DNA from 4 places in the Ruegeria sp. SATB045 genome. Region 2 is predicted to be linked to each of the others. Evidence: riboswitches for the same ligand, from Rfam matches in the RefSeq annotation. Region 2 holds a riboswitch; each other region holds the start of a gene.
The links. A riboswitch is a leader RNA that binds a small molecule or an ion and turns the genes downstream of it on or off. The one in region 2 is predicted to bind cobalamin.

Region 1 (7,506 bases), on a different contig from region 2:
AAGGTCATCGGGCTTTACCCCGGCCTTCACGGCGCCTGCCATCAGGCGCAACGTAGTTAGTCGGTCTCGGATCCTGTCTTCGGGATAGGCCGCCAAGATCTTCTCAGATTCAAGATCTTCAACCTCCTCCGCCGCCTCGCGCCTGCGCGTAGGTGGTTTATGGATGGTTTTAGGATGGTTTGGGGTCCACCGTGAACCCCGTACCCCGTTCACCGTGGACCCCGTACCGGGTTCAGGCTGGACGGGGTTCACAGTGACCCCCGTGTCGATGTCGGGCTCAGCCGTGGGTTCGAGCGCGGCCACGCGCTCCAGAACGATACGGTAAATGACCGTATAGCCGTTCTTGCAGTGCCGCCGCCCCGTCTCGATCAGAATGCCTTCGCGCAGGAAGTCGATGATGGTGCGCTTGACCGTGCTCTCGCTGAGCTCTGTGTGGCGCTGGATCGTCCCCTTGGAGCACCAGATGCCCGAGCCATCATCGCTCGCCTTGTCGGCCAGAAACATGATGATCTGCTTGCGCGCGGCGCTGCCAAAGCGGCGCTCGGCGCATTCATTTGCAACCGCCCAACTCATCGAATTATCCCAAGGTTAGAAACGATTTTGTGAGCATTCTGGCACGCAAACAGCGTTGAAACTTTCGCTTTTTGTTCACTTTTTGTCAGGAGGTGTTTTGCACCCATAAGCCGTTGTTTTTGCGACCGTTCTTTCTGGATTGCAAATCCGTGTACACCGGTTCGATTCCGGTACTCGCCTCCATTTTATTCTAAATCATTGACTTAGCCCTGTGGTGCTCGGGTGTGACACAAAGTGGGACACACCTACGATGAAATTGTCATCCTATCTAACCCTCTCAAGACATGGCGTTTATTACTCCCGGTGGCCAATCCCTCCGTCCATAGAACAAAAGCGAACATCTGTAAAAATATCGCTGCTTTAGCGAAAACTACTGGGTTGCCCTCTGCAACGCCCACGTCCTCCGGGATGGATTAAAAACCATAAGTGACAATCTGGATAGCCGAGTGCGCCATTGAACTCAGGGCAACGCTGCGCGCGTTGGCGTGCGCCGATTGATGTTAGGCTTACCGCTTTCAAGCGAAAGTCACAAATACGGTCTTTGATCTGAAAAAAGGACGCTGACTTTCACTAAGACACAAGCGTTTTTCGATGTGCGACTGGAAAAAAGCAACTTGGCATACATGCTTGCACGACCTTGTAGTCGCGAAGTAAGCAGGCGAAATCCTACTGAACGCATAGGCATGAACCAAGCGGGCAGTACCGGATCTACGGAAAACGGGCGGCTCGCGGGAGTGCAAGCTCGTAACTTGCGACATGATTGGCACTTAGTATCTGAACAGGTTTTCCTAGGGTTTGTCTATTGACGATACTTAGGTTTATCCGCACACAAATTGACTGTTGCCCAGGTGGTTCAGGTAGTTCAGTGGCCTGAAAAAGTGGCAGCGAGCCCAACACTCGCCGCCTCTTTTCCAAGCCGGGCAAAGCGTTTTCGCGCAGTGCAATTGCGTCATTCGGCCCGACGTCCCTGAGGAATAACCTCGTATCCGGACGCTTCCGGCTCGTAGTCTTCCATTTCGGACGGGAAGCCGGGGGCCGTGATATCCAGCCCGGTGGCCTCTTCCAACCGCTTGATAATATTAGGTGATAACTCTCGGTCGCCATAGCGGGCGATGCCGTCGTCAAAGATACGCATCATCACCGGGTTGATCTCGAGCGGCACCCCCGCCCGGTCCGCCACATCCTGAAACAGGCCAATGTCCTTTTTCACCAAATCCATCGTGAACGAAATGTCCCGCGAGCCGTTCAGAATGACTTGGCTTTCGGTTTCATGCACGAAGGATGTCCCGGATGAGATCTTGATTGCCTCGTATGTGGTGTTCAGATCCATCCCGGCGGCTTTGGCGGTCACAAGTGCTTCTGCGCAGGTGATCAGGTTGGCGGTGGCGAGGTAATTGGTCAGCACTTTCAACACCGAAGCGGTACCTAGGTCACCGGTATGCAGAACCCGTCGGCCCATGGTGGTCAGAAAGGGCAGTATGCGCTCGAATGTGGCCCGGTCGCAGCCCGCGAAGATCGAGATATTGCCCGTCGCGGCGCGATGACAGCCACCCGATACAGGACAGTCTACCGCTGCGCCGCCACGTTCGATCACCTGGGCGCCCAATCGCTTGACTTCAGCTTCATCAGTGGTGGACATCTCCATCCAGATTTTGCCGGGGCTGACCTCAGGCAGCATCTCCTGCATCACCGCGTCCGATGCGGCAGGTGATGGCAGGCAGGTAATAACCGCGTCGCAATCGCGCATCAGCTGGGCCGGGCTTTCGGCGGCCTTGGCCCCCTGTGACACGAAGCCGTCGACGAGGTCAGAGTTCAAATCATGTACCGTCAGTTCGATCCCGTTGCGCAGCAAAGACCCTGACAGTTTGCCGCCCACATTGCCCAAGCCGATAAAGCCCACCTTCATGCGATACACCTCCTTTTTTGGCGTCGTTTTGTTCATGGCACCATGCCGCCCCACCCAAAGTCATGCCGCCCAGCGACGCTGTCAGGTCGCTTTTAACCCGAGGTGCGAAAGATGTTTGCGACTCGCTTGACAAGGGCCTGCCCGGTGCCGCATGTCCGATCCGTTGGTGTCCATCTGCAGATGGATGAAAAGGGAATGCGTCAGCGGGTCATCCGTCAAACGCAGCCGCCCCCGCGACCGTGACCGGAGAGGGTGCCCAAGCCACTGGCCAGCAAGGCCGGGAAGGCGGGTCATCCGACAGGGCAACCGCCCTGAAATCCGCAAGCCGGGAGACCTGCCAGCACCCGCGATTGAAACCGGACGGGGTGTTCCGGTGCCGGGTCACGCACGACCCGCATGAAACCCCGTCCCCCACGATGAGGATTTAGGGGGATGAGAGACATGACCGAAACCGCTCCGGTCGAGCTGCTGGTTTGCACCACCTGCCGCCGCGGCCTACCCATTGAAGATGACGCCCAACGCCCAGGCACGTTGCTGCACAAGGCATTGGAACAGGCTGAACTGCCCGAGGGCGTGGCGCTGAAGGCTGTTGAATGCCTGTCGAATTGCGATCAGGGCTGTTCCATCGTGCTGCGCGGCGGGCCGGAACGCTGGACCTTTGTCTATGAGAACCTGAACGAAGTCGATCATGTCGACGTGATCGTAGACGGTGCCACCAAGTATCTGGCCACCGAAGACGGTCTGGTCAAATGGCGCGAGCGCCCCGAACATTTCCGCAAAAACTGCGCCTCGCGCATTCCCCCGATTGGAGCCTGACATGTCCACTTTGGAAAAACTCCCCGTTACTGTGATCACCGGCTTTTTGGGTTCGGGCAAGACCACGCTGGTGCGACACCTGATGCAGAACCCGCAGGGCAAGCGTCTGGCCGTTGTGGTCAACGAGTTTGGCGATGTCGGCGTGGACGGCGATATCCTGAAATCCTGCGCCATCCCCGATTGCCCGGCCGAGAACATCATGGAACTGGCCAATGGCTGTATCTGCTGCACCGTGGCCGATGATTTCATCCCCACGATCGAGGCGCTGATGGCGCTGGAGCCGCGCCCCGAGCATATCCTGATCGAAACCTCCGGTCTGGCGCTGCCCAAGCCGCTGCTGAAAGCGTTCGACTGGCCCGATATCCGATCCAAGATCACCGTTGACGGCGTGATCGCGCTGGCCGACGCCGAGGCCGTTGCCGCCGGTCGCTTTGCCCCGAATGTCGCGGCGGTGGATGCCCAGCGTCTGGCCGACGACTCCATCGACCACGAAACGCCTCTGTCCGAGGTGTTCGAGGATCAGATCTCCTGCGCCGACATCATCCTGCTGACCAAGCCTGATCTGGCCGGCCCCGAAGGTGTCGCCAAAGCCAAAGAGATCATCGCCGCAGAGGCCCCGCGCCCTCTGCCGGTCGTCGAAGTGGCCGAAGGCGTTGTGGACGTGCGCGTCGTGCTGGGTCTTGAGGCTGCCGCCGAGGATGACATGGAGGCGCGGCCTTCGCATCATGACGGTCATCACGATCATGAACATGACGATTTCGAAAGCATCATCGTCGAACTGCCGGAACAAACCGACCCGGTGGACCTAGTTGCCAAGATCGAACGTCTGGCCACCGAGCTGAACATCCTGCGCGTCAAGGGCTATGCCGCTGTTCAGGGCAAGCCAATGCGCCTGCTGGTTCAGGCCGTCGGCGCGCGGGTGCGTCACCAGTATGACCGTCCGTGGCAGCCCGGCGAAGAGCGCCGTTCGCGCCTGGTGGTGATTGCCGAGCATGACGACATCAAAGAGGCTGAAATCCGCGACATCCTCGTGGGCGTCACCGAGGCTGCCGAGTAAACCATGCACGTCGTCTTCCGCGAAAGCCACGGGTTAGAGGAATCCGAAACCCCAACCGATCTGGGCCAGAGCCCGGCGGATTTGGTGGTGCTGTCGTTCTCAGACAGCGACCTTGGTGCTTTCGCGGCAGGCTGGCATCGCGGCGGAGGGCCCGAGGGCCGGATGCCGACCCTACGGCTGGCCAATCTGACGGCACTGAAACATCCCCTCTCGGTGGATACCTATGTCGAGCAGACGTTGGAGGGCTCCAAGGGCATCCTGATCCGACTAATCGGCGGGGTGCCCTATTGGTCCTACGGACTGCAGCAGGTTCTATCGCTTGCGCAGACCAAAGGGATTGCTGTGGCCGTGCTGCCCGCCGACGGGCGCGAGGATACGCGGCTGGATGACTATTCGACCCTGCCCGTCTCCACCCTGCGCCGCTTGGCGCATCTTTGCGACACCGGTGGCGAGGTTGCAGCACAAGCCGCTTTGGCGCAGATGGCATTGGCAGCCGGTCTGTATGCGGGCCCGGTGATGGGCGCCAAGTCCTTGCCCGACTGCGGCGCATGGTGCCCGGACCGCGGCGTGATCCCGGCGGAACAGGCGTTTTCCGGGGATGCGAAACGCATCCTCGTCACCTTCTACCGCGCTTATCTGACATCCGCCGACACCGCCCCCGTGGCCGCCCTAATCCGCAGTCTGCGCGCACGTGGATTTGAAGCCGTGGGGCTCTTCGCCCCTTCGCTAAAGACCCCGGCAGCTGCGGACTGGCTGCGCAACACCGTCACCGCGTTGACCCCATCCGCGATCATCAACGCCACCTCCTTCTCGGGTAAAAGCGCATCTGGCACCTCGCCCTTGGACGCCGCCAATGTACCCGTCTTCCAAGTCGCACTGGCCACCTCGCGCCGCAAAGCCTGGGCCGAAGCGGAACGCGGTCTCTCGCCCGCCGACCTCGCCATGCATGTGGTGCTGCCCGAGGTGGACGGGCGGATTTCAGCAGGCATCGCCTCGTTCAAGGAGCCGGGCAAGCGCGACCAGCATCTGGAATATTCCCGCTTTGCCCACCGGGCCGAGGAGGAACGGATCGAGGCCATCCTTGACCGTGTTACCGGCTGGCTGAACTTGCAAGACAAACCCAAATCCGATCAGGTGCCCGCGCTGGTTCTGTCCACCTATCCCGGCAAAGACTGGCAGATGGCCCATGCGGTCGGTCTGGACGCGCTGGCCTCGGCCGAGGCAATGCTGTCCGACCTACAGGCCGAAGGCTATGACACCGCCCCCGCCGAGCCAATTTCTGACGCACTGTTTGACGCGCGGATTGCATGGCCCCTTGCCGACTATCAGGCCGCGCTGGCCGACCTACCCGAACAGCTACGCACCGACCTGCAAACCGTCTGGGGTGCGCCCGAGAGTGATCCCGCTTTCGCGGATGGTGCCTTCCACTTCACCGCGCTGCGCCGGAGCAAAGTTCTGGTCGCACTGCAACCCGAGCGCGGCGCGCCCGAGCTGCGCGATGACGACTATCACGACCTGTCACGCACCCCGCGCCACAGCTATGTCGCCTTCTACCTCTGGCTGCGCAAAAGCCTGCGCACCGACGCGCTGATCCATATCGGTGCCCATGGCACGTTGGAATGGCTGCCCGGCAAATCCGTCGCGCTCTCAGCCGATTGCTGGCCCGAAGCGCTTATCCGCGATCTGCCGGTGATCTACCCTTTCATCGTCAATGACCCCGGCGAGGCCGCGCAAGCCAAGCGTCGGATCGGAGCCGTCACACTGGGCCACATCCCGCCCGCTTTGAAAGAAAGCGGTACACCGGATCGGATGGTACGGCTGGAGTCCCTGCTGGACGAGTTCTCGAACGCCGATGGTCTGGACCCCAAGCGCCGCGACCGACTGCAAGAGGATATCCGCGACGAGGCACAGGCCATCGGGCTGGAGAGCGATCTGGGTCTGGATCAGGCCACCTGCACCGCCGAGGCGATCACCCGCATCGACCGCTTTGTCTGCGACATCAAGGAAAGCCAGTTCGGCGACGGGCTGCACATCTTTGGCCGGGTGCCCGAGGTCACGGGCAATTTCGACCCCGCGCCCTCGGCCCAGTCTGAACACCGCGCATTGATTGATGCGCTGGCCGGAAAGCGGATTGAGGCCGGGCCGTCCGGCTCGCCCTATCGTGGCCGCTCGGACGTGCTGCCGACGGGACGGAACCTTTATACCACCGACCCGCGATCCGTGCCCACGCGCGCTGCCTATACGCAAGGGGTGAAACTGGCCGAAGAACTGGTGCGGCGGCATCTGCAAGAGGAAGGCGATTATCCCAAGGGCCTGATTGTCGACCTCTGGGGCTCGGCCACCATGCGCACGGCGGGTGAGGAATTCGCCATGGCGCTGCACCTGCTGGGCGTCAAACCGGTCTGGGACAAAGGGTCCGAGCGGGTCTCGGGCATTGAGGTTCTGCCGATCACCGATCTCAGCCGCCCACGTTTGGATGTAACGCTGCGTGTTTCGGGCCTGTTCCGCGACGTGTTCCCGACGCTCTCGGCGCTGTACGGTCAGGCGATCCGGGCCTTGTCGGCGCGCGATGAGGCGGCCGACTGGAACCCCTATGCCGGTCAGGAACCCGTTGCTCGCGTCTATGGTCCTGCCCCCGGCAGCTATGGCGTGAACATGACGCAATTGTCGGAAGTCTACACCGACGAGGCGCGCGCGCAGGCGGGTGAAGCATGGCTGGATGCCAGCTCTTACGCGTTGGAGGGCGAGCACATCGCGCAGGACAAGGACGGCATCACCCAGCGCGTCGCCAATGCCGACAGTTTCGTCCACCTGCAGGATCTGACCGAGACCGACCTGCTACTGGCCAATGATTACGCCACGCATGAGGCCGGATTTGCCGCCGCCAAAAAGATCACCGGCGGCACAGCGCAGCTCTATCATCTGGACAACACCAACCCCGACACCCCGCGCGCGCGGACCCTGCCCGAAGAGATCAGCCGCGTGGTCCACGCCCGCGCCGCCAATCCGGGTTGGATCGCCGGGATGCAACGCCACGGGTTCCGGGGCGCAGCCGAGATCGCCGCGACGCTGGATCATATGGCCTCATTCGCGCATCTATCTGGCACAGTCGCGCCGCATCTGTTCGACCTTTACCACGATGCCACGTTGGGCA
Region 2 (7,506 bases):
GTCGATATCATGACGCTGGCCGGGATCGGCTTTGGAGCGCAACCCGGACAGCCCCGCCGCGATGATCACCGCCTGCAACAAGTACGGGTTTGCTGCACCGTCCGCCAAACGCAGCTCGAACCGGCCCGGACCGGGCACGCGCACCATATGGGTGCGGTTGTTGCCCGTCCACGTGACGGTATTGGGTGCCCAGGTCGCGCCCGACATGGTGCGCGGGGCATTGATGCGTTTGTAGCTGTTCACCGTGGGGTTGGTGATCGCAGCCAACGCGCTGGCATGTTTCATGATCCCGCCGAGGAAATGTTTGCCCTTCTCGCTCAGGCCCACTTCTCCGGTCGGGCCGTCACCTTCACCCGCGAATACGTTGGTCTTGGCATCAGCCCCCGGTGCATCCCAGACCGAGATATGGGCGTGACAACCATTACCTGTCAGCCCTTCGACCGGTTTGGGCATGAAGGTGGCGCGAAACCCATGTTTTTCGGCCACGGATTTGGTCATGAACTTGAAGAACGAATGCTTGTCTGCGGTGCGCAGAACATCGTCGAATTCCCAGTTCATCTCGAACTGGCCATTGGCGTCCTCGTGGTCGTTTTGATACGGGCCCCAGCCCAGATCCAGCATATAGTCGCAAATCTCGCGCACCACGTCATAACGGCGCATCACCGCCTGCTGGTCATAGCAGGGCTTGGCGGCGGTATCGAACGGATCGCTGATCTGTTCTCCATCGGGGGTCAGCAGAAAGAACTCGGCCTCGACCCCGGTTTTGACATGCAGCCCTTCGGCGGCGGCCTCGTCGATCAGACGACGCAGAACGTTGCGCGGGGCTTGGGCCACGTCTTCACCCTCCATCACACAGTCTGCTGCAACCCACGCAACTTCGGGCTTCCAAGGCAGCTGAATGACCGAGGACGGATCGGGCACCGCCAACATGTCAGGGTGCGCCGGGGTCATGTCCAGATAAGTGGCGAACCCGGCAAAGCCTGCGCCTTCGATCTGCATCTCGGCGATGGCTTGTGCAGGGACCAGTTTGGCCCGTTGTCCACCGAACAGATCGGTGAACGAGATCATGAAGTATTTGACGCCTTTTTCCTTGGCGAAAGCAGCCAGATCTGTCGTCATGGTCGGCTTTCCTTTCCCTGTTGAACCCAAAAGAAAAGGCGCGGCCCCGGTCAGGGTCGCGCCCGCTTGTCTCAGAACCCCGGCTTGCCCGGATACCAGTCTGTCCCCGCCAGAGGCACGCGCGCCATGGCGGCGGCCTCCATCGTCAGAGCACACAGGTCTTCGGGCTCCAGATTGTGCAGGTCGTTGTGGCCGCAGGCGCGCGCGATGGTCTGCGCCTCAAGCGTCATGACCTTGAGGTAGTTGCGCAGACGCCGCCCGGCCTCGACCGGGTCAAGGCGCGCCGCCAGTTCCGGGTCTTGCGTGGTGATACCCGCCGGATCGCGGCCTTCGTGCCAATCGTCATAGGCCCCGGTGGTGGTGCCCAGCTTCTGATACTCGGCCTCCCATTTCGGGTCATTGTCCCCCAGCGCGATCAAAGCCGCCGTGCCGATGGCCACCGCATCCGCGCCCAAAGCCATCGCCTTGGCCACATCCGCGCCATTGCGAATACCGCCCGAGATCACCAGTTGCACCTCGCGATGCACACCCAGATCTTGCAATGCCTGCACGGCGGGGCGGATACAGGCCAGCGTCGGGATACCCACATGTTCGATGAAGACATCCTGCGTGGCCGCGGTGCCGCCCTGCATCCCGTCCATCACCACCACATCAGCCCCGGCTTTCACCGCCAGCGCCGTGTCGTAATAGGGCCGCGTCGCGCCGACCTTCACGTAGATCGGCACCTGCCAGCCGGTGATTTCGCGCAGTTCGAGGATTTTGATCTCAAGGTCATCCGGGCCCGTCCAATCCGGGTGCCGACAGGCCGAGCGCTGGTCGATCCCTTTGGGTAGCGTGCGCATCTCGGCCACGCGGTCGCTGATCTTTTGGCCTAGCAGCATCCCGCCGCCGCCGGGTTTGGCGCCCTGCCCCACCACGATCTCGATCGCGTCGGCCTTGCGCAGGTCGTCAGGGTTCATGCCATAGCGCGAAGGCAGATACTGATAGACCAGTTTCGAGGAATGACCGCGTTCCTCGGGTGTCATACCGCCGTCACCGGTGGTGGTCGACGTACCCGCAGCTGACGCTCCGCGACCCAGCGCCTCTTTCGCGGGGCCGGACAACGCGCCGAAACTCATGCCTGCGATGGTGATCGGAATATCCAGCTGTATCGGGTTCTTGGCAAAGCGCGTGCCCAGCGTGACTGAGGTGTCACAGCGTTCGCGATAGCCCTCCAGAGGATAGCGGCTGACCGAGGCCCCCAGAAACAACAGGTCGTCGAAATGCGGTACTTTGCGTTTCGCGCCGCCGCCGCGAATGTCATAGATGCCCGTTGCCGCCGCCCGCCGGATTTCCGCGTTGACCGGGTTTGAAAACGTTTCAGACTGTATCGGCATCGTGCGTGGTGTGTGATCGTCCATAACCGTCTTCCTCAGTATTCTGCCGCGTTGTCGACATCGAAATTGTAAAGCTGCCGAGCCGAGCCATAGCGTTTGAACTCTTCCGGCTTGGCATCCGCGCCCGCGCGCTCCAGCAGGTCTTGCAACAGGGTCAGATGTTCGGGACGCATCTCTTTCTCGACGCAATCAGCACCCAGACTTTTGACCGAGCCGCGCACGAACAGCCGCGCCTCGTACAAGGAGTCCCCCAACGCATCGCCCGCATCCCCGCAAACCACCAGCGTACCCGCCTGCGCCATGAAGGCGGACATATGGCCGATATTGCCATGCACCACGATGTCGATCCCCTTCATGGAAATCCCGCAGCGCGAGCTGGCATTGCCCTTGATCACCAACAACCCGCCATGGCCCGTGGCCCCGGCATATTGACTGGCATCGCCTTCAACGATCACAGTGCCCGACATCATGTTCTCGGCCACGCCCGGCCCAACAGAGCCTTCGACCCGAACGGTCGCCTGCTGGTTCATCCCCGCGCAGTAATAGCCGGTCGAACCCTTGACCGTGACCTCAATCGGGGCATCCAGACCGACAGCGATGGCATGGCTGCCCTTGGGGTTCTGAACCTGCCACTGGGTCTGGTTTGTCTCGGTGCTTTGGGCCTGAAGGGCGGCGTTCAGCCCGCGCAGGCCCTGTTCGGCAACATCATAGCTCTGCATTTTAGTGGCTCCAGAAATAGACGGTTGCGGGTTCGGGTTCCCAGACGCGGGCATCCTCGATTCCCGGCAGGTTGACCAAGGCGCGATACTCGCTGCCAAAGGCCACATATTGATCGGTCTCGGCCATTACCGCCGGTTTGCAGGCGATGGGGTCGCGAACCACGCCGAACCCATCCTTGGTGCCGACCACAAAGGTAAAGAACCCGTCGAGATCCTCAAGGCTGCTTTCCAGCGCCTCACCCAGAGTGGCCCCGTTTTGCATTTTCCATGTCAGATAGGCCGCGCCGACCTCGGTATCGTTCATGGATTCGATCCGCACGCCCTCGCGCATCAGTTTGCGGCGCAGGGCGTTGTGGTTGGACAGCGACCCGTTATGCACCAGACATTGATCTGCGCCGGTGTTGAACGGATGCGCCCCTTCCGTGGTAACGGCGGATTCAGTGGCCATGCGTGTATGGCCGATCCCGTGGCTGCCGGACATCAAGGTCAATTGGAACCGCTCCGCCACCTCCCGAGGCAATCCAACCTCTTTATAGATCTCGATCGCATCGCCGTCGGACATGATCCGCAGGCCAGGGCGCAATTCCCTCAGGGCCTGCCGCGCAGCGCTGACTTTGTCGTTGGCCACGCTCAGAACCGCATGAGTGTCATTGCGGCCCAAGCTGACGGGGCTGGTCAAGACGTCGGCCAAATCTTCGGCCAAAGTCTGAAAATCCGCGTCCGGATTGTCGGATTGCACGGTGAGCTTCGCCTGATCTCCGACAGGTCCATAAATCGCGATCCCGGCGCTGTCCGGGCCGCGATCTGTCATTGTGATCAGCATATCTGTCAGCATCGCGCCCAATTGAGGCTCGAGCGTTTTGTCCTTCAAAAAAAGGCCGACAATTCCACACATGTGTCAGCTTCTCCTGTGTTGAGTTGGGCAGACGCTAACACCTGAACTTCAGGTTATCAACAAAGGGAAATTAATATTCATAAGGGGAATATTTTCGGCTATCTATTTCCCCCGCATTCAAAAATCACGGAGAGCAACCCCGCAAAACCTCAGCAGCGGTTTATCAATCGCCGAATCGTGACTAACGCGTCTGCGGATATGAGATGATCGACAGGTAGCGGGCTGGCAGTTTGCGCAGCACCTCGGGTCCATGCGGTGCGTCCGCATCAAAGAACAACGTATCACCCGGCTCCAGCAGGTAAATTTGATCGCCGTGTCTGTAATCGACTTCGCCTTCAAGCATGTAGAGCATTTCAATCCCGTCATGCTGGAACGTCGGGAAAGTGTCGGACTCTTCCGTCAGCGTGATCAGATAGGGTTCGACCACAACACCACTGGCATTAGACCCCATATGACCCAAAAGGCTGTATTGATGGCCTGCGCGTGTCCCGGCTCTCTCTGTTTCAACGCCCTTTCCCGCTTTGGTGTGGGTTGCGTTTCGGGTTTCTTCATATCTGCGGAAAAATGCAGTGATCGGTGTGCTCAGAGCATTGGCCAGCGATTGTAGCGTCGTCAATGAAGGCGATGTGTAGCCGTTTTCGATTTTTGACAGCATACTGATGGATAACCCGGTCAGCCCCGACAATTCCGCAATTGTCACGCCCTGCTGCAACCTCAACGCGCGGATTTCACGACCGATCGCCGTTTCGAGGTTCTTTTCACCGGGGTCCCTGACCTTGTGGGGATCCTGAGAAAACTGAGGTTTGGACCTATCGTTTGATGCTTTCACCAACCTATCCTTAACGCCTTTCGCTTCGTCGTTATCGCCTGCAATTTTCTTGAAGGGAAACATATTTTCAAAACTACATTCCTGCGCAACCTCCGGTGATTTGTGTTGACCGGCGATCTGATCTCGGGCAGTGACGCATTTGATGGTTCCCTGGGGCATGCTCCAGCGGTGAAAAGGGAATACGGTGAGGTTTAAGTGCCAAGTCCGTAACTGCCCCCGCAACTGTAGGCGGTGAGCGAAGCCAATATCCCACTGACATGAATAATGTCGGGAAGGGTGGCCAAGCCTCGACCCGCAAGTCAGGAGACCTGCCATCGCAACCGAAACCAACCCGGGGCGGGGCGTCCTGGAAGGAGGCTTGATGGTACCTCGTACGCCTTTATGCGCGACCGCGTTTCAGTACGGCCCCAGCGGCCGTGGAACAGACGCTTGATGGCCGAGCCCACTGATCATTTTGTTCTGATCTGCGCGACCTGTCAGGGTTTGGAGGCAGCGCAGCACATTGCGGATGCCTTGTGCCCTGAATTGCCTGCGGGTTTCGCAGTGCGCACAGTAGACTGTATGGCTGGATGCGATCACCCGGTCACTGTCGGATTTCAGGCCCTAGGAAAAGCCCAATACCTGTTTGGTGATATCGGCACCGAGCAAGAGCTGAATGCTCTTGCCCAATTCGCCGCGCAATACCTGGGCAGCGCAACTGGTTGGACAAAGGCCACAGACAGGCCGGCGCCTCTGATAACCAAGACATTGGCGCGCATGCCGGCGTTGGCTGTTCGAGGAGCTCGATGATGACCAGACCCTTCCTGCAGGCGCGTGGTGTAGCCTACTATTCTTTTCACGGTGACGTTCTGTTGCAAGACATCTCGTTCGACCTTGAAGAGGGGTCGGTTCTGGCCATTGCCGGTCCGAATGGCGCTGGCAAAACCACTCTGCTGAACTTACTTTGTGGCGCTGAAGCTCTGTCCGAAGGCGACGTTCTGGTGCAAGAGCAGAGCTTGAAGACACTGTCAGCGACGGAGCGCGCCCGAAAAATTGCCGTCGTCAGTCAGCAGGAATATCCCGATGGGCGCTTGCATCTGCGTGACTATGTGGCACTTGGGCAAATTCCAATTCGCTCGGACCGCTCCTCTGAAGATCACGCAAACGACTTGACGCGAATTCTGGACCTGACCGGCCTTTTGGAGCTTGCCGACAAGCGCATGGCAGTGTTGTCGGGTGGCGAACGTCAGCGCGCCCATATCGCGCGTGCGCTGGCACAGAACCCTACTCTTCTGTTTTTGGACGAGCCGACGAACCATTTGGATCCCGACGCCAAAGGGCGGATGTTGTCGCTGGTCGCTGGACTGGGGATAACCGTCATAATGATTGTCCATGACATTGTCATGATCCCCGAATTCGCCACCCATGTTGCGTTGATGAAATCTACCCGGCTGACCGGGTTTGGCCCTGTTTCCGAGGTCCTGACGACTCAACATGTGCGCGACACGTTCGGCGTCGACTACTTGTTCTTTCAGCACGACGGTCGGATGATCCCCGCGCTGGACATACGAAAAACCACTGTTTCCCAACCCTCCAGGAGATTTCCAAAATGAAACATATCTTGTCCGTGGCTCTGGTTATGGCCATGGCGGGCGGTGTTGCTGCGCATGAAGTGACCGTAGACAATTGTGGTGAACCGTTGGTGTTTGAAACCCAACCCGAACGGTTGGTCGTACATGACATGAACATGACCGACATGGCCTTTGCGCTGGGTCTGCAAGACAAAATCGTCGGCCTCACGGGCATCACCGGCTGGTACAAAACCAGTCCTGAATTCGACACGCTACGTGGAGATATCCCCGAACTGGCACCGAAATATCCCTCGGTGGAAAATATTGTCGCGGTAGAACCCGATCTGTTCTTCGCCGGCTGGTACTATGGAATGCGTCCCGGTGGTGATGTAACGCCAGAAACACTTGCCCCGTTCGGGATCAAAACCATGATCCTGACTGAAAGCTGCGTTCATCTGCATAAAGACCGCCCCGAGGCCAGCATGGACCTTTTGTTTGACGACATTCTGCGGCTGGGCAAAGTCATGCATGTCGAAGACAAGGCCGAAGCACTTGTATCTGGTTGGAAGGATGAACTGACCGCAATCGAGGCAAAAACCGCAGACTTACCGAAACCTCGAGTGTTTCTGTTGGATGGCCCGGCGGACGCTCCGTTCACTGCTGGGAAATACGCAATCCCCAACGCAATGATAGCAGCGGCGGGTGGTCTCAATGTTACCCGTGATATGGACACAAGCTGGGGTCGCACGTCATGGGAAACCGTGGCAGCCGCGAACCCTGAATTTTTAGTGCTGTTGGATTATCAAACCGGAAACGGAGCGGCGGATACGTTCAGGTTTCTGCAAGAACACCCTGTTATGTCACAAACCGACGCGGTCAAAAACGAGCGCTGGATCGGTTTGCGGTACGAAGAATTGACCCCTGGGCCGGCAAACATTCAGGCCATCGCAAAATTGGCAGCAGCCATGCGCACGGGCCTGAACTGATTTGGGCCGTCTGGGGCTGACACTTTTGATCG
Region 3 (7,506 bases), on a different contig from region 2:
ATGGGTCAGGCGGATCACGGCCATCTCGGCGGCCATCATGGCGTTGGGCGCGGCTGAGACTTCCTCGAGCGCTTTCAACAACATCTGCCACATGCGGGTCAGGACCCGCATCGGCAGGGCCTCGGCCATTTCCTGACCCCGCGCGCGTTCATCTGGGGGCACAGTCGGGTCTTCAGCGGCATCCGGCGTGATCTTTACCACCGACACCCAATGAGTGATCTCGGCCAGATCGCGCAGCACGGCCAGCGGGTCGGCGCCTTCGGCATATTGTGCGCCAAGTTCGGTCAGCGCCCCGGCGGCATCGCCACGCAGGATCATGTCCATCAGGTCCAGCACTCGGCCCCGGTCGGCCAGACCCAGCATCGCACGCACCTGATCGGCGCTGGTTTCCCCGGCGCCGTGTGAAATCGCCTGATCCAGAAGAGAGGTCGCATCGCGGGCTGAACCCTCGGCGGCGCGGGTGATTAGTGCCATCGCGTCTTCGGCGATCTGTGCGCCTTCGGCATCGGCGATCTTGCGCAGCAGGCCGATCATGTCCTCGGGCTCGATCCGTCGCAGGTCAAAGCGCTGACATCGGGACAGGACCGTCACCGGCACTTTGCGAATCTCGGTGGTGGCAAAGATAAACTTCACATGCTCGGGCGGTTCCTCAAGCGTCTTGAGCAGCGCGTTGAAGGCGCTGGTCGACAGCATGTGGACCTCGTCGATGATGTAAATCTTGTAGCGGGCCGAGGCCGCGCGATAGCGGACGCTGTCGATGATCTCGCGAATATCGTTCACACCGGTCCGGCTGGCGGCGTCCATCTCCATCACGTCCACATGGCGACCTTCCATGATCGCCACACAATGTTCGCACTGGCCGCAGGGTTCGGTCGTCGGTTTGCCCTCGCCATCGGGGCCGATGCAGTTCATGCCTTTGGCGATGATCCGGGCCGTGGTGGTTTTGCCGGTGCCGCGAATGCCGGTCATGATAAAGGCTTGCGCGATCCGATCCGCCTCGAACGCGTTTTTCAGCGTGCGTACCATGGCCTCCTGCCCGACCAGATCGGCAAAGGTTTCAGGGCGGTATTTACGGGCAAGAACCTGATAGGCGGGGCTGGGCGTGTCGGTCATATCTGCTCTGTCGGATTCGGGTTCCGACGCAGCCTAGAGACCCCCGCCGCCCGCGTCCACCGCCGCCTTGGGGGAAATTCGGTTTGCAGGTCAGTTTGCACAGCATAGAAGCTATGTGAAAAGGAGGCCGGGGATGGAGCCATTTGCAATTCACGTGGTCGAGGTCGGGGCCGGTCATTTCGCGCTGTCGCCGCTGCCGGGGCGCGCGGGGGAGTATGCGCGGGATTTGGATATCATTCGCCGCTGGCGGCCCGATCTTGTGATTTCGATGACCACAAGCTCCGAGATGGAGCAGACCGGAGCGGGAAAACTGGGAGATGACCTGCACGCCGAGGGCATAACCTGGACGCACCTGCCGATTGAAGATTTTGGCGCGCCGTCGCCGGACACCGAGGCCGCGTGGCCCCGGATCAGCCAGTCTGCCGCGCATATTCTGGCGCGTGGAGGGCGGGTGCTGGTGCATTGCCGGGGCGGGTGCGGGCGGTCGGGCATGATCGCCCTGCGGCTTATGGTCGAACAGGGCATCGCGTCCGACGCGGCGTTGCGCCGCCTGCGCGCCGTGCGGCCCTGTGCGGTTGAAACCGACGGGCAGATGCGTTGGGCAACCTGCGCGCCGGACTGAGTTACAACGCCAGATGCTGCTGGGGCTGTGCTGGTTGCGCCGGGGCCAGCTCTGACACTTCAAGCATGGCACAGGGCGGCACTTGTAACTGGCCGGCCGGACGGGCCGCAGCATCGGGGCCGAACAGCATATCCGCATAACCATCCAACGCGTCGAGCGAGGCGTCCGTGCTGGTGCCGCAGAAGATGCGAATCTGATCTTTCTGGGCGCGGAATCGGGCGATGCAGCCCTGTGGGCAATGGCCCAGCTCTCCGCTGCCGTCCAACGCGAAGTCATCCGACGTGGCAGGCACTGCGGATTCCATCGCCTGCACAATAGCCCGTGCCATCTGCGCCAGAGCCGGGCAGGTCTTGCCGGTTTTCTGACATAGGGTTGCACTGAATTGGTGCGTTTTTGTCTTCCAGATCATAATGCGCCCTCCGCGCGGGGAACGGGGCGTAGATCAGGTGTGACAGCGCGCTGACAATCCCGCCCGGACACCCCGCCCGAGTTACAGTTTTGCTTTGATGGCAGGTCTCCTGACTTGCGGGTCATAGCGTTGCCGACCTTCCCAGCCTTGCGGGCCAGTGGTATTTCGGCATTGCTCACCGCTTACAGTTGCGGGGGCAGTCGCGGCATTGGATCGTTCCGGCATGACCGGGCAGAACCGCACCGTGTTCCCTTTTCATCTTGTCCCGACACGGGACAAGAACCATCACGCCATCGCTAGCGGTTGAGCGGGCTTTGAGTCAAGCGGGCGCGCGCGCAAAGTGGACGTTTGGTCATCTTGATGCGCCCTTGACTCAGCCCGGCCAAAAAAGTGGGGATAAGGGGTGAACCGAACAGTTCAGATCAGGTGAGCAACGCTATGCTGGATGATACACCCCCCGTCCTGACTGAGGATTTTCGGTTTTCTGCCGGTTCGGCAATGCTGTCGGCGCGCCTGTACCGGCCCGTGACCGATCCCAAAGTCGCTGTGGTTGTACATGGTGCGACCGGTGTCCCGAGGGATTACTATCAGCATTTCGCGCATTGGCTGGCAGCGGATCAGGGGATCGCTTGCCTGACCTACGACTATCGTGACTTTGGCCACTCACTGACCGGACTACTGCAGGAATCGCGGGTAAAGATGGCGGATTGGGCGCTGACCGACATGCCTGCCGCCAGAGCGGAAATGCGCCAACGTTACCCACACGCAGAACACTGGAGCATAGGGCACTCGGTCGGAGGGATGTTGGGGCCAATACAACCTGATATCGACCATATAGATCGCATGATCTGTGTGTGTTCGGGGCTGGTGACAATCAGTGATCACCCTTGGCCTTATCGCGCGCTGGCGTCCTTGTTCTGGTATGGACATGTTCCGCTGGCGGTAAAAACTGTTGGATACCTGCCAGGCAAAGCAGTGGGATTTGGGGCCGACCTGCCTGCATCGGTTTACTGGCAGTGGCGCAAGTGGTGCACGGCACCCCAAAATTATCTGCCAGAAATCGGAAAAACGCTACCTGCCGCAACCTGGGCAGAGAAAGGCAAACCGGTCGATCTGTTCACTTTCGAGGACGACCAGATGGTTCCGCCCGAAGCCGTTTGGCGGTTGGCAGATCTGTACGGCTCCAGCGCTCGGCGTCATGTACTGTCACCGCAGGAATTCGGACTTAAGGACATTGGCCATATCGGCGCGTTCGCGCGTCGTAACGCGTCCCTATGGCCGCGCTTGATCGCATAAGTGCTGCGTGCCTAAACCGGTCAAAACTGTCGGGGATGAAGTGAGAGGTTGGACATCGACCCAAGCGGGGCTCGTTGTGGCTGCTTCCTTCCGGACCTGACCAGGTTGGCGAGGCGCTCGCCCGCGCCAACCTCTCAACGGTGGATATAGGCATTTGGTTCATGCTTGGCAACCCGTCAGAGGGAGAGCTGAATATTCAGAAAACCTTTCGCATCCGGACCGATGACTTTGGCGCGGTAGCGTGCCAGTTCTTCCAGGTGTTGGTCAGCGGCCGCTCCGGTTTTCACAAGCGCATGGGCACCGGGTATGGGTGACAACCGAAAAGGCTGGAGTGCCTCTTCCAAAGGGTCCATCGGTAAGACGCCCGACAGGTAATCCCGTACAATAGGTTGAATCGGAAGGACCGGCAGAGGAATTCGGGTCGCGTTTTCGGCAAACGGGAAATTCCCGCCTCCGTTGGCGCGATAGTTGTTCAACGCGACAACAAAGCGCTGATCTGCGTCGATAGGGCGGCCGTTGAATCGCAATTCGCGAACCCGATGGCTGTTGGGATGAAGTATTGCGCCACCTGCGTCGAACCGCGCCGGAGATGCTAGATCTAGTGCGTAAGTTAGCCCGTGCAGCACGTCAAAATTATGTCCGGCGCGATTCGTATCCACAAGGTCCGATTGTTCACCCGGGCGCATCTGGTTCAGCACGCCAGCGGACATTTCCAGCCAATCCTTGATTTCAGTGCCCGAGACAATGACGGCCTGCATCTCGTTCGGAAACACGTTCAGGTCGGCAACATGGCGCGTACATATCTGCCCGGGTGGGATATCGGTGAAAAACCGAGGTCCTGCACGACCGCCGAATTTTGACGGTGCAACTGCCGACAAAACGGGTAGCCCTGCATAGGCAGTTCCCTGCATATGCTGCCGCAATGCTGCAGCTTGCGCGGCAGCCACAAGCGCCAGACCGCGATCCCAGGCGCAAAAGCTGAAATAGCTGTGCAGATGATGCGACGTGTGTCCAACGGGCGTGTTGCACTGCGCGCGAGTTTCGCGGTGCGCCTTGGCAAAAATCCGCGACAGTTCGGGGTCTTCCGGAACCTCAGCGCCAACAAAGTCGGGTGCGATTGCCTTCAGGTGTGAACGGTGCGTTTCTACCTGCCATTTTCCGTCGTCACCAAGTTTCATCGTCAGGTCAATCACACCAAGATGCGACCCAGCGCTGCCCGGCATGACAGCCGGCTTGCCGTGCACTTGACCTTTGGCACTGTCCACGAACGCAAACCTTTCATGCGACGCGCCCGGCAAAGTCAGATGTGAATGTCCCGCTATGATCGCATCGATCGGTCCGATGGCCGCAAGGGGAATCACGGCGTTTTCCAAATTCGGCTCCGGTTGGGCGGTGCCGATCCCGGAATGCGCCAGCGCGATTACAAGATCGCACCCAGCGGCCTTCAGCTCTTGCGAAACGTGTCGTGCCGTGGACAGGATATCGTCGATGCGGACCTTTTGCTCTAGACGGTGCGCTTCCCAGTTCGCAGTTTGCGGCGGCAGGGCTGAAAAAACGCCGATTTTGATCGGATATTCGCGGCCTCCGGCTTTCATGGTTCGGCTTAGCACTGCCTGCCTGCTCCAAGCACCGGGGCGGTCCAACCGGTGCGCGTTGCTGCATAAGACAGGGCAGGGGGATTGGCGCAAGATACGGTCCAGAACCTGCAACCCGAAGCCGAAATCATGGTTTCCCAATCCGATGGCATCGTAATCCAGCGCTTCGAAAGCCTCCATCAGAGGATGACGGGTTTTGGTTTGTGTTACGGCCCATTCCCCAATAGGCGTTCCCTGTAGTGAATCCCCGTTATCCAGCAAGATGGTCAGGGCATCTTTGACCTCGGTTCGAGCTTGGCGGATCAGTGTGGCTGTGCGGGTAAACCCAATCATGGGTTCCGGCGCATCCCGATAATAGTCAAACCCGGTCACATTCATATGCAGATCCGAGGTTCCCAAAATCCTGATCGTTGCGCTTAGAGAGGAAGGGGGATGTTGCAATACTCTACTTTTAGACGTTTTTGGTTAACCTATTTCAACAAAAAGAGTATTTGACGCAAGTTTCAAGGCAGAGTTTGAGTTGATCACATTATCTCCTCAATTTCCCACGAGGGAGAAATGTCGTTGCAACGATCCGGCGCTCGTGGCAGCCCTGTGCCGACAACCTGAAGGGATTGCAATGAAATACGCGGAAACCGTGACGTTTGGCGGGTCGGGACTGGATCGCGCAGCACATCTGCGCAACGATCCCGGGGGGCTTGCGCAAGTCGCAAACGACCCGGAGGCAAGGTGCCTTTTGTTGTGGCGCGGTAAGGTGCTGGTCGAGGGCGAAGCTCTGGATCGGCTGGCGTTGCTGCCGCTGACGCACGATCTGTTGCGCAATGGACCGGGCGGAATTGTTGAAGAACCAGTCTTTCTAGGTATTTCGGATCACGTTCCGCTGTTCGCTTTGGACATCTCGGGGTGGGACGCCGAGGGGCTGGACCTGTCCGAGGTTGGGGCATTCTTCGACCGTTCCGAGCAACAGCACCCCGCGTTGTCCACCGGGCATGTTTTTGTCGAATTGCGCCGGATCATGACCCGTCTGAACCCTCGGGATGCGGAGCTGGCGGCAACAGCCAAGGCGGTGATCGGCTGGCACGAGACGCACCGTTTCTGCGCCCGCTGCGGTGCCGCCAGTGATTTGGCGCAGGCGGGATGGCAGCGCAGCTGTCCGTCTTGCGGGGGTCAGCATTTCCCGCGCACGGACCCGGTTGTCATCATGTTGATCACGCATGGAGATTCGGTGCTGATGGGGCGGTCTCCGGGTTGGCCGGACGGGATGTATTCCCTGCTTGCGGGCTTTGTCGAACCCGGTGAAACGCTCGAAGCCGCCGTGCGCCGCGAAGTGATGGAAGAGGCCGGAGTACCTGTCGGAGCAGTCACTTATCTGTCCAGCCAACCCTGGCCCTTTCCCGCGTCGTTGATGTTTGGGTGTGCAGGTCTGGCGCTGTCACGCGATATTACAATCGACCCGATTGAAATCGAAGATGCCATCTGGGTCAGCAAGTCGGAAATGATGCAGGCCTTTGCTGGTGAACATCCGACATTGATGCCTGCGCGGAAGGGTGCCATCGCGCATTTTCTTTTGCAGCACTGGCTGGCGGATACGCTGGATTGACAGAATATTGGGGAATCAAAGGTAAGAGCCTCGGACACCATGCAATTCACAGCACATGAAGATATCGACGCACCCATCAACGCAGTGTTTGAAATGGTCGCTGATTTTGAACGTTTCGAGCGTATGGCAATGCGTCGCGGGATCGAAGTCAGACGCCTTTCGGGCCACATGGGTGTTGTGCCGGGTACCACATGGCAGGCGGATTTCAAGCTTCGGGGCAAGCCGCGTCGCGTCTCTATCGAGATGGCCGAGTGTGATCCGCCAGCAAGGATGCAGTTCAACGCGGCAGGAAAGGGCGTAAGTGGTACGACGACTGTTGACTTCCTGGCCTTATCGCAACGCCGAACCCGGTTGAGTGTGGACCTGAGCCTGGCTGCAAAATCATTGCCTGCACGCCTGTTCCTGCAGTCTATCAGACTGGGAAAGTCACGCTTCAAGCGACGCTTCCAATCACGGCTCAGCGAGTTCTCGAGAGAGATAGAAGAACGATATCATCACGGCTGAAATACCAGTAACAAACGTTCATCTGCCTGACTAACCGCGCGGTTGCGCTGCCGGGTAAACGCCCAGAACTTCGACATTGGTGGTAAAGTGCTGTAGCTCGTCCATCGCCAGTTGCACGTTGCGGTCATCTGGATGGCCCACGATATCAGCGTAGAACTGGGTCGCCGTAAAGGATCCGTCGACCATATAGCTTTCCAGTTTGGTCATGTTGATACCATTAGTCGCAAATCCGCCCATCGCCTTGTAAAGCGCCGCCGGAATATTCCGGACCTGAAAGACGAAGCTGGTGATCATCCCGTTTTCGCCGCGCCGAGCGCGGTCTGCTTCGCGTGACATCACCAGAAAACGAGTGGTGTTGTCGTCGTTA
Region 4 (7,506 bases), on a different contig from region 2:
GATCGCGCTGGCCCGTGATTCTGCGTTTTCGTTTACCTATCCGCATTTGTTGGAAGGCTGGCGCGCGGCTGGGGCCGAGGTGTTGCCGTTCTCGCCCTTGGCCAATGAAGCCCCAGCGGCGGATGCCGATCTGGTTTGGTTGCCGGGTGGATATCCCGAGTTGCATGCAGGCACTCTGGCCGCTGCATCAGTCTTTCAGGAGGGGCTACGGAAACATGCGCGGACCAAGCCCGTTCATGGAGAGTGCGGGGGGTACATGGCGCTGGGACAGGCTCTGATCGATAAAGAGGGTATTTCGCATCAGATGGCGGGGTTGTTGGGGCTGGTGACGTCCTATGAAAAGCGCAAGTTCAATCTGGGCTATCGCCGCGCCGAACTGCTGGCCCCGATGCCCGGCTTTGCCGTAGGCACGGGCCTGCGGGGGCATGAGTTCCACTATTCCTCGATCATCGAGCAACCTGACGCGCCTTTGGCCCGTGTGTTTGACGCAGAAGGGGCCGAAGGGCCGCAGACCGGATCGGTGCGTGGCAACGTGACCGGCACGTTCTTTCACCTGATCGCGGAGGCCTCAGCATGAGTGGGTTTGTTTCGTTCATTGGCTCAGGCCCCGGCGACCCGGAGCTGTTGACGCTGAAGGCTGTGGACCGGATGCAGAAGGCGGATGCGGTGCTGTTTGATGACCTCAGCAGCGGGCCGATCCTGACCCATGCGCGCGACGATGCCGATCTGGTAGGCGTGGGCAAACGGGCGGGCCGCCCCTCGCCCAAGCAGGACCATGTCAGCCGGTTGCTGGTGGATTACGCCCTGACCGGGCAGCGGGTCGTGCGGTTGAAATCCGGCGATGGCGGCATGTTCGGGCGTCTGGAAGAAGAACTGGTGGCCCTGCGCGCGGCTGGGATCGATTACGAGATCATACCCGGCATCCCCTCGGCCGTGGCGGCAGCGGCGGCGGCGGGCATCCCGCTGACCCGCAGGCTGACCGCGCGGCGAGTACAGTTTGTCACTGGTCATGATGTCAGCGGCAAATTGCCCGAGGACCTGAACCTGCCCGCTTTGGCCGACCCGGATGCGACCACCGTCGTCTTCATGGGCAAGCGGACTTTTCCTCTGCTGGTCGAAACGCTGAACGCCCACGGTCTGCCGCTGGAGACGCCAGCACTAATGGCCGAATCCGTCTCGACCCCCGAACAAAAGCTGCATCGCAGTACTGTAGGCGCGCTGTCCGAAAAACTGGCGGACGAGATAGGCACCGCCCCGGCGCTGATCCTTTATGGCCCGCTGGCAGAGTTTGACGATGTTTGACCTGACCTTGATCGGCATCGGCACCGGGAACCCTGACCACGTGACCTTTCAGGGCGCGCAGGCGATCCGCTCGGCGGACCTGATCCTGATCCCCCGCAAGGGCGAGAATAAGGCCGATCTGGCCGGGCTGCGCGAAAAGGTCATTGCGCAGGTGACCGACACGCCGCCGCAGATCGCCTATTTCGACATCCCCAAGCGCCGCTCGGAAGACGGGTATCTGCGCGGGGTGGACGAATGGCACGACGCGATTGCGCTGCGCTGGCGCGAGGCGATTGCCGCCCATCCCGGCGCACTGCACGTGGCGCTGCTGATCTGGGGCGATCCGTCGCTATACGACAGCTCACTGCGAATCGCGGCGCGGTTGGACCCTCAACCGACGACGCGGGTGATCCCTGGCATTACAGCGCTACAGGCGTTGACGGCGGCCCACGCGATTCCGATCAACGATCTGGGTGCCCCCTACATCGTGACCACGGGGCGGCGGATTCGCGACGAAGGGTGGCCGGACGGTGCATCAAACGTGGCGGTCATGTTGGATGGTGAGTGCTCGTTCCAACATCTTCAGATGGCAGATTATGACATCTGGTGGGGGGCTTATGTGGGCATGACTGAAGAAATCCTGATCAACGGCCCTCTGATCGATGTTGCACAGTCGATTCTGGACACCCGAGCGACTGCGCGCGCTGATCATGGGTGGATCATGGATATTTATCTTCTCAAAAAGCGCGTGATCTGACCTAAAACGTCGCAAATGGCGATTGCGCGACAGCAGATGTAACGGCTAAATGAACCTGTCTGGTCCTGTCGGCAATACCGGCAAGCTAAGAGGGAATGTGGTGAGACCGCGCGCGATCGAATCCACAGCCGCCCCCGCGACTGTAAGCGGTGAGCCCTGTTCAACCAGCCACTCCTGAGTTTCAGGGGGAAGGCGAACAGAGGCATCGACCCGCGAGCCAGGAGACCTGCCAGGCACGAATGAAAACACCAACCGTCGGGTGCGACGGTAAAGGAGAACTAAAAATGGCAACTCAAGCAACAACCGCTTCGACCTCACGCGTTGGTATCCTGCCGGTTATGTTCGCTGTGGTTCTGGGCCTTGGTGTCATCACGCTGACCGGCCACGTTCAGGCCGCGGCCCTGCATGACGCAGCCCACGATGTGCGCCACGCGACCGGCTTCCCCTGCCACTAAACCCATGTTAAGCCGTATCCTGACCAGCGCCTTGTTCGCTGGTGCTGCAGCGGGGCTGATTGCCGCCTTGCTGCAGTTGGTCTTTGTGCAACCTGTGTTGCTGCACGCGGAACTGTATGAATCAGGCGAATTGGTCCATTTCGGCGGTGACGTCGTAAGTGCTCACCCCGAGCTGCCGGGAATGTTCTCGGACCTGTTCCGCGATGCGCTAAGCGTCATTTTCACGATGCTTACCTATACCGGTTATGCGCTGATGATGATTGCGCTGATGTCCGTGGCTGAGGGCAACGGCCACAAGATTGACGGGCGCACCGGCGTTTTGTGGGGGCTTGCGGGGTTCATTGCCGTGCACCTCGCACCCGGATTCTCGCTCGCGCCAGAAGTGCCCGGCGTGGCAGCAGCCGATGTCGCTGCGCGTCAGATCTGGTGGTTTGCGACCGTCGCCGCAGCAGGTGTTGCCATGTGGCTGATTGCCTTTGGCGGCACCCTGATCAGCTATGTGATCGCAGCCGCCCTGCTGTTGGCCCCACATCTGATCGGCGCGCCCGAGCCGGACGTGTTTACCGGCCCCGTTCCGACCGAGATCGGCGCGCTGTTTGCCGCACGCGCCTTTGGCATCGGACTGGTAGCCTGGGTTTTGGTCGGGGCATTCGCCGGATACTTCTGGCGACATGAAAGCCAGCGTGCCGAAGCTGCGGCCTGACCAGCACGCTTATGAACACGCCGAGACCAGCTCGGCGTGTTTCTACTACCATCAAGGAACATAAAATGGCACGCTCACTTGCCCTGTTTGCAATCGGCATAGTTTTTGGCAGTGGTGCAGGATTTGTGGTTGCGGCTGCAAATGGCGTCACTTTCGACGGCCATGACCATGGCGATCCCGCACATCACAGTTCGTCTCACGCCGAGGCAGCCGCACACGATCATTCGACTGCCATCAACCTGCCTGCTGGCGCTGATGCTCCGGGGCTTGAGATCGCTCTTACGCCCGATCCTATGGCGGGCTGGAACCTGCATGTCATGCCGCAGAACTTTCGGTTCTCACCACAAAATGCCTCAAAGACCGATGTCGACGGCGAGGGGCATGCACATGTCTACGTAAATGGAGAGAAACTGGCCCGGCTGTACGGTAACTGGATGCATATCGACCATCTGCCGCAGGGCGAGGTCGAAGTCTCGGTCTCTCTGAACGCAAACAGCCACAGCCCGCTGATGGTCGACAACATCCCCGTCAGCGCGGCGGTCACACTACAGGTCGACTAAAGCGCCGGGATACGCGCCCGCAAACACATCCGGAGCCGCCCGCAAGGCCGGGCGTCTTCGATCCAGCCTTTGGGGCTTTCCAGATAGGTCCGGCAGGTCGCCACGATATCATCGGCGTCCGAAGCGACATCGACCCCTGAAAACACATATGACGCCCCGCCATCGGCCTGCAGCGCGATGGCCACGGGTTCAGAGCATCCGCTGAAACAGGCGTGCTGATCGACCGAAACCCTTCCCTCAATCCCCGCGCGGGTCAGGGCGAATTCGACAGCTTTGACCTCAGCCCCGCAATCGCGGGCACCGGCACAGGACGAACATATCAACAGGCGCATCTGATCCAATTCGGACCTCATCGGGTGGCATTTGCCTGTTTCTGGGGGTTTCCGGCCACAGGCGCAATCGGGAAAACGCACAAGATTGTGAGTGCGCCCTGTCCCGCTTTCTGGCATCACAGTCTCAACCCCGTAACAGGAGGCCCCGATGAAAGCCCTTTGGACTGCGATAGCCCTGATAGCGACCCCTGCTTTGGCAGAAGAGCCCCTTTCGGGCTGGGCCAGCTATGCAACCGACAAAAGTTATGACGCGTTGGTTGCCGACACCAAGGATGCCATCAAGGCCAATGGTCTGATCGTGGTCACGCAGGCAGGCCCGACCAAGGCCGCCGCATCGCGCGGGATCACCATCCCCGGCAATCGGGTTATCGGGGCCTTCAACAACGACTACGCCGTGCGCGTGCTGGAAACCTCGGTGAACGCGATGATCGAGGCACCGATCCGCTTTTATGTCACCGAGAATGAGGACGGCACCGCCACCCTGTCCTACAAGACTCCCAGTTTTGTCTTCGCGCCCTACGTTTCTGAGGGCGGAGCCCCCTTACGTGAGATCTCCGAGGAACTAGATGGCAAGTTTCAAGCTGTCGCTGAAACAGCAGTCAAATAGTCACACTGGCGTGATCCGCCTTGCGTCTGGGGCCGTCCTCCGCAATCTGCTGTGAAACAGTTTTTCGGAGCATGACTTATGCAAGACCTCTCGCCCCGCGCAGCGGACCTTCTGGCCCAACGTTTGTACGAGGCCGGATGTCGCCACGCCTTTGGAATGCCCGGTGGTGAGGTTCTGACCCTTGTCGATGCGCTGGAACAGGCCGGGATCACCTTTCATCTGACCAAGCATGAAAACGCCGCCGGTTTCATGGCCGAGGCCGTGCATCACCGCGATGGCGCGCCCGCCATTCTGGTCGCCACCCTTGGCCCCGGTGCGATGAACGGGATCAACGTGGTCGCCAATGCTTTGCAAGACCGTGTGCCCATGATCGTTCTGACCGGATGCGTCGATGCCGATGAAGCGCTGACCTACACCCATCAGGTGATGGATCACGCGCAGGTCTATCGCTCGATCACCAAAGGGACGTTTACACTGACCGCCAAAGGCGCAGACATTATTGCCGATAAGGCGGTTACGTTGGCCAATCAGCCGCGCCCCGGTCCCGTGCATATCGACGTGCCGATCTCGGTCGCGGATACCCGCGTGTCGGGCGTGAAACCGCGCCGCCGCGCCAAGATTGCCTCTGTATCCCCTGCGGGCGACTGCGTCGAGAAAGCCCGCCGATGGGTGTCGCAGGCCGAACGGCCCATCGCAATTGTCGGGCTGGATGTTCTCTATGACGACTCGCGCAACGTGGTGCAGGCATTTCTGGAGCATTTCGACATCCCCTTCGTGACGACATACAAGGCCAAGGGCGTCGTGCCTGAGGATCATCCTCTGTGCCTAGGTGGCGCGGGCCTTTCGCCGCTGGCTGACAAACATCTGGTTCCGCTGGTCGAACAGGCCGATTTGGTGCTGTGTCTGGGCTATGACCCGATCGAAATGCGCCCCGGCTGGCGTGAGATCTGGGACCCAGCGAAAAAGCGCGTGATCGACGTCTCGGCTGTGCCCAATGACCACTACATGCATCAGGCGGGGCTGAATTTGGTGGCCCATACCGGCGAGACGCTGGAGGCCATCGCCAAAGGCACCCCGTCGCGCAAGACATGGCTGGGTGGCGAACCCTCGCAAGTCAAAGCCGCTTTGGCGCAGGCGTTTCCCACGGATGACGACTGGGGGCCCGCGGCGGTTATCGCTGAAACCCGCGCTGCCCTGCCCGCCAACACTCTGGCGACCGCCGACAGCGGCGCGCATCGCATCCTGCTGAGCCAAATGTGGGATTGCTCTGAGGAACGCGGGCTGATCCAGTCCTCGGCCCTGTGCACCATGGGCTGCGCGGTCCCGATGGCGATTGGTCTGAAACTGGCCGAACCCGACCGCCCGGTAATCAGTTTCTCGGGCGATGCAGGGTTCCTGATGGTCGCCGGAGAGCTGTCGACCGCTGCCGAGATGGGGGGAAACCCAATCTTTCTGGTCTTTGTTGATGCCAGCCTTGCGCTGATTGAGCTGAAACAGCGCCAGCGCCAGATGGGCAACACAGGCGTAGATTTCGACCGCCACGACTTTGCCGCCATGGGTCGCGCGTTCGGCGGTAACGGCCACACGGTGCGCAACCGCGAGGAACTGCGCGAGGCGCTGGATGCGGCGGTCAAGGCCGATTGCTTTACCGTCATCGCAGCCGAGATCGACCGTGGAGGTTATGATGGCCGGATCTGAAGGGCCGCTGAAAGGCGTCAAAGTTTTGGACCTGTCCCGTATTCTGGCAGGACCGACCTGCACGCAATTGCTGGGCGATCTGGGCGCCAATGTGATCAAGATCGAAAACCCCGCAACCGGCGGCGATGACACGCGCCAGTGGGGTCCTCCGTATGTGACTGACGCTGATGGCAATGCATCTGATCTGAGCGCCTACTTCATGTCGGCCAACCGTAACAAGAAATCAGTGGCAATCGACATCACAACAGCCGAGGGTCAGGCGGACATCCGACGTCTCGCCTCGCATGCCGATATCCTGATCGAGAATTTCAAACCCGGCGGGTTGGCGAAGTACGGGCTGGACTATGCAACCCTGTCGCAGGAATTTCCCAGCCTCGTTTATTGCTCGATCTCAGGCTACGGACAGGACGGACCAAACGGTTCGAAGCCCGGATATGACCTGATGGCACAGGGTTACGGCGGGATCATGTCTCTGACCGGTGATCCCGAGGGCGCGCCCATGAAAGTGGGCGTTGGCATCGCTGACGTGATGTGCGGCATGTACGCGACCGTCGGCATTCTGGCGGCGCTACGCCACCGGGATCAAACAGGCGAGGGCCAGCAGATCGACCTTGCGCTGGTTGACGCGCAAATTGCATGGCTGATCAATGAGGGCGTAAATTATCTGACTTCGGGCAATGTCCCTCAACGGCGCGGAAACGGGCACCCGAATATCGTACCCTATGACGTCTACCAGACGGCAGACGGGCACGTGATCCTGGCCGTTGGCAACGACAGCCAGTTCAGACGGTTTTGTGACTTCATCGGACAGCCTGACCTGGCGGACGACCCCCGTTTTGCAACCAACCCATCACGTCTGGAACATCGTGATGCGCTGAACGCAATTCTGCGCCCAGCCGTGCAAAACTATGACACTGAAACCGTCATTGCCGAGCTTGAGGCGCGCAAAGTGCCTGTGGGCCCGGTGCAGACGTTGGATCAGGTTTTTGCCACCGATCAGGTCGCCGCAAGGCAGATGCAGATCGCCATGCAAGCCGACCCGGCACAGGTGAATCTGATCGGAAATCCACTGAAACTGTCCAAAACGCCTGTAACATATCGCAGTGCTCCACC

Region 1: it holds a riboswitch for cobalamin, as region 2 does, so the genes downstream of both, AC2FNR_RS09290 (DUF1636 family protein) here and AC2FNR_RS03110 (DUF1636 family protein) in region 2, are expected to answer to the same signal.
Region 3: it holds a riboswitch for cobalamin, as region 2 does, so the genes downstream of both, AC2FNR_RS13125 (hypothetical protein) here and AC2FNR_RS03110 (DUF1636 family protein) in region 2, are expected to answer to the same signal.
Region 4: it holds a riboswitch for cobalamin, as region 2 does, so the genes downstream of both, AC2FNR_RS09220 (CbtB domain-containing protein) here and AC2FNR_RS03110 (DUF1636 family protein) in region 2, are expected to answer to the same signal.

What each region holds. Positions count from the first base shown of each region.
Region 1 covers NZ_JBXWSR010000020.1:352,157-359,662, reverse strand. The annotation lists gene AC2FNR_RS09300 (hypothetical protein) at 1-573, opposite strand, end outside; gene AC2FNR_RS09295 (NAD(P)-dependent oxidoreductase) at 1,523-2,515, opposite strand; cobalamin riboswitch at 2,627-2,835, shown strand; gene AC2FNR_RS09290 (DUF1636 family protein) at 2,921-3,295, shown strand; gene cobW (cobalamin biosynthesis protein CobW) at 3,297-4,352, shown strand; gene cobN (cobaltochelatase subunit CobN) at 4,356-7,506, shown strand, end outside.
Region 2 covers NZ_JBXWSR010000012.1:250,474-257,979, forward strand. The annotation lists gene glnT (type III glutamate--ammonia ligase) at 1-1,119, opposite strand, end outside; gene AC2FNR_RS03090 (FMN-binding glutamate synthase family protein) at 1,191-2,519, opposite strand; gene AC2FNR_RS03095 (protein GlxC) at 2,531-3,214, opposite strand; gene AC2FNR_RS03100 (class II glutamine amidotransferase) at 3,216-4,109, opposite strand; gene AC2FNR_RS03105 (helix-turn-helix domain-containing protein) at 4,291-4,938, opposite strand; cobalamin riboswitch at 5,065-5,268, shown strand; gene AC2FNR_RS03110 (DUF1636 family protein) at 5,371-5,727, shown strand; gene AC2FNR_RS03115 (ABC transporter ATP-binding protein) at 5,727-6,530, shown strand; gene AC2FNR_RS03120 (ABC transporter substrate-binding protein) at 6,527-7,474, shown strand; gene AC2FNR_RS03125 (FecCD family ABC transporter permease) at 7,476-7,506, shown strand, end outside.
Region 3 covers NZ_JBXWSR010000024.1:44,880-52,385, reverse strand. The annotation lists gene AC2FNR_RS13135 (DNA polymerase III subunit gamma/tau) at 1-1,113, opposite strand, end outside; gene AC2FNR_RS13130 (protein-tyrosine phosphatase family protein) at 1,247-1,735, shown strand; gene AC2FNR_RS13125 (hypothetical protein) at 1,737-2,144, opposite strand; cobalamin riboswitch at 2,227-2,446, opposite strand; gene AC2FNR_RS13120 (alpha/beta hydrolase family protein) at 2,583-3,440, shown strand; RNA gene ffs (signal recognition particle sRNA small type) at 3,479-3,577, opposite strand; gene AC2FNR_RS13110 (bifunctional 2',3'-cyclic-nucleotide 2'-phosphodiesterase/3'-nucleotidase) at 3,617-5,476, opposite strand; gene nudC (NAD(+) diphosphatase) at 5,655-6,635, shown strand; gene AC2FNR_RS13100 (SRPBCC family protein) at 6,675-7,139, shown strand; gene AC2FNR_RS13095 (prephenate dehydratase) at 7,170-7,506, opposite strand, start outside.
Region 4 covers NZ_JBXWSR010000020.1:337,470-344,975, reverse strand. The annotation lists gene AC2FNR_RS09235 (cobyrinic acid a,c-diamide synthase CobB) at 1-577, shown strand, start outside; gene cobA (uroporphyrinogen-III C-methyltransferase) at 574-1,302, shown strand; gene cobF (precorrin-6A synthase (deacetylating)) at 1,295-2,038, shown strand; cobalamin riboswitch at 2,082-2,286, shown strand; gene AC2FNR_RS09220 (CbtB domain-containing protein) at 2,323-2,493, shown strand; gene AC2FNR_RS09215 (CbtA family protein) at 2,498-3,196, shown strand; gene AC2FNR_RS09210 (hypothetical protein) at 3,262-3,756, shown strand; gene AC2FNR_RS09205 (DUF1636 family protein) at 3,753-4,109, opposite strand; gene AC2FNR_RS09200 (DUF302 domain-containing protein) at 4,237-4,695, shown strand; gene AC2FNR_RS09195 (thiamine pyrophosphate-binding protein) at 4,774-6,393, shown strand; gene AC2FNR_RS09190 (CaiB/BaiF CoA transferase family protein) at 6,380-7,506, shown strand, end outside.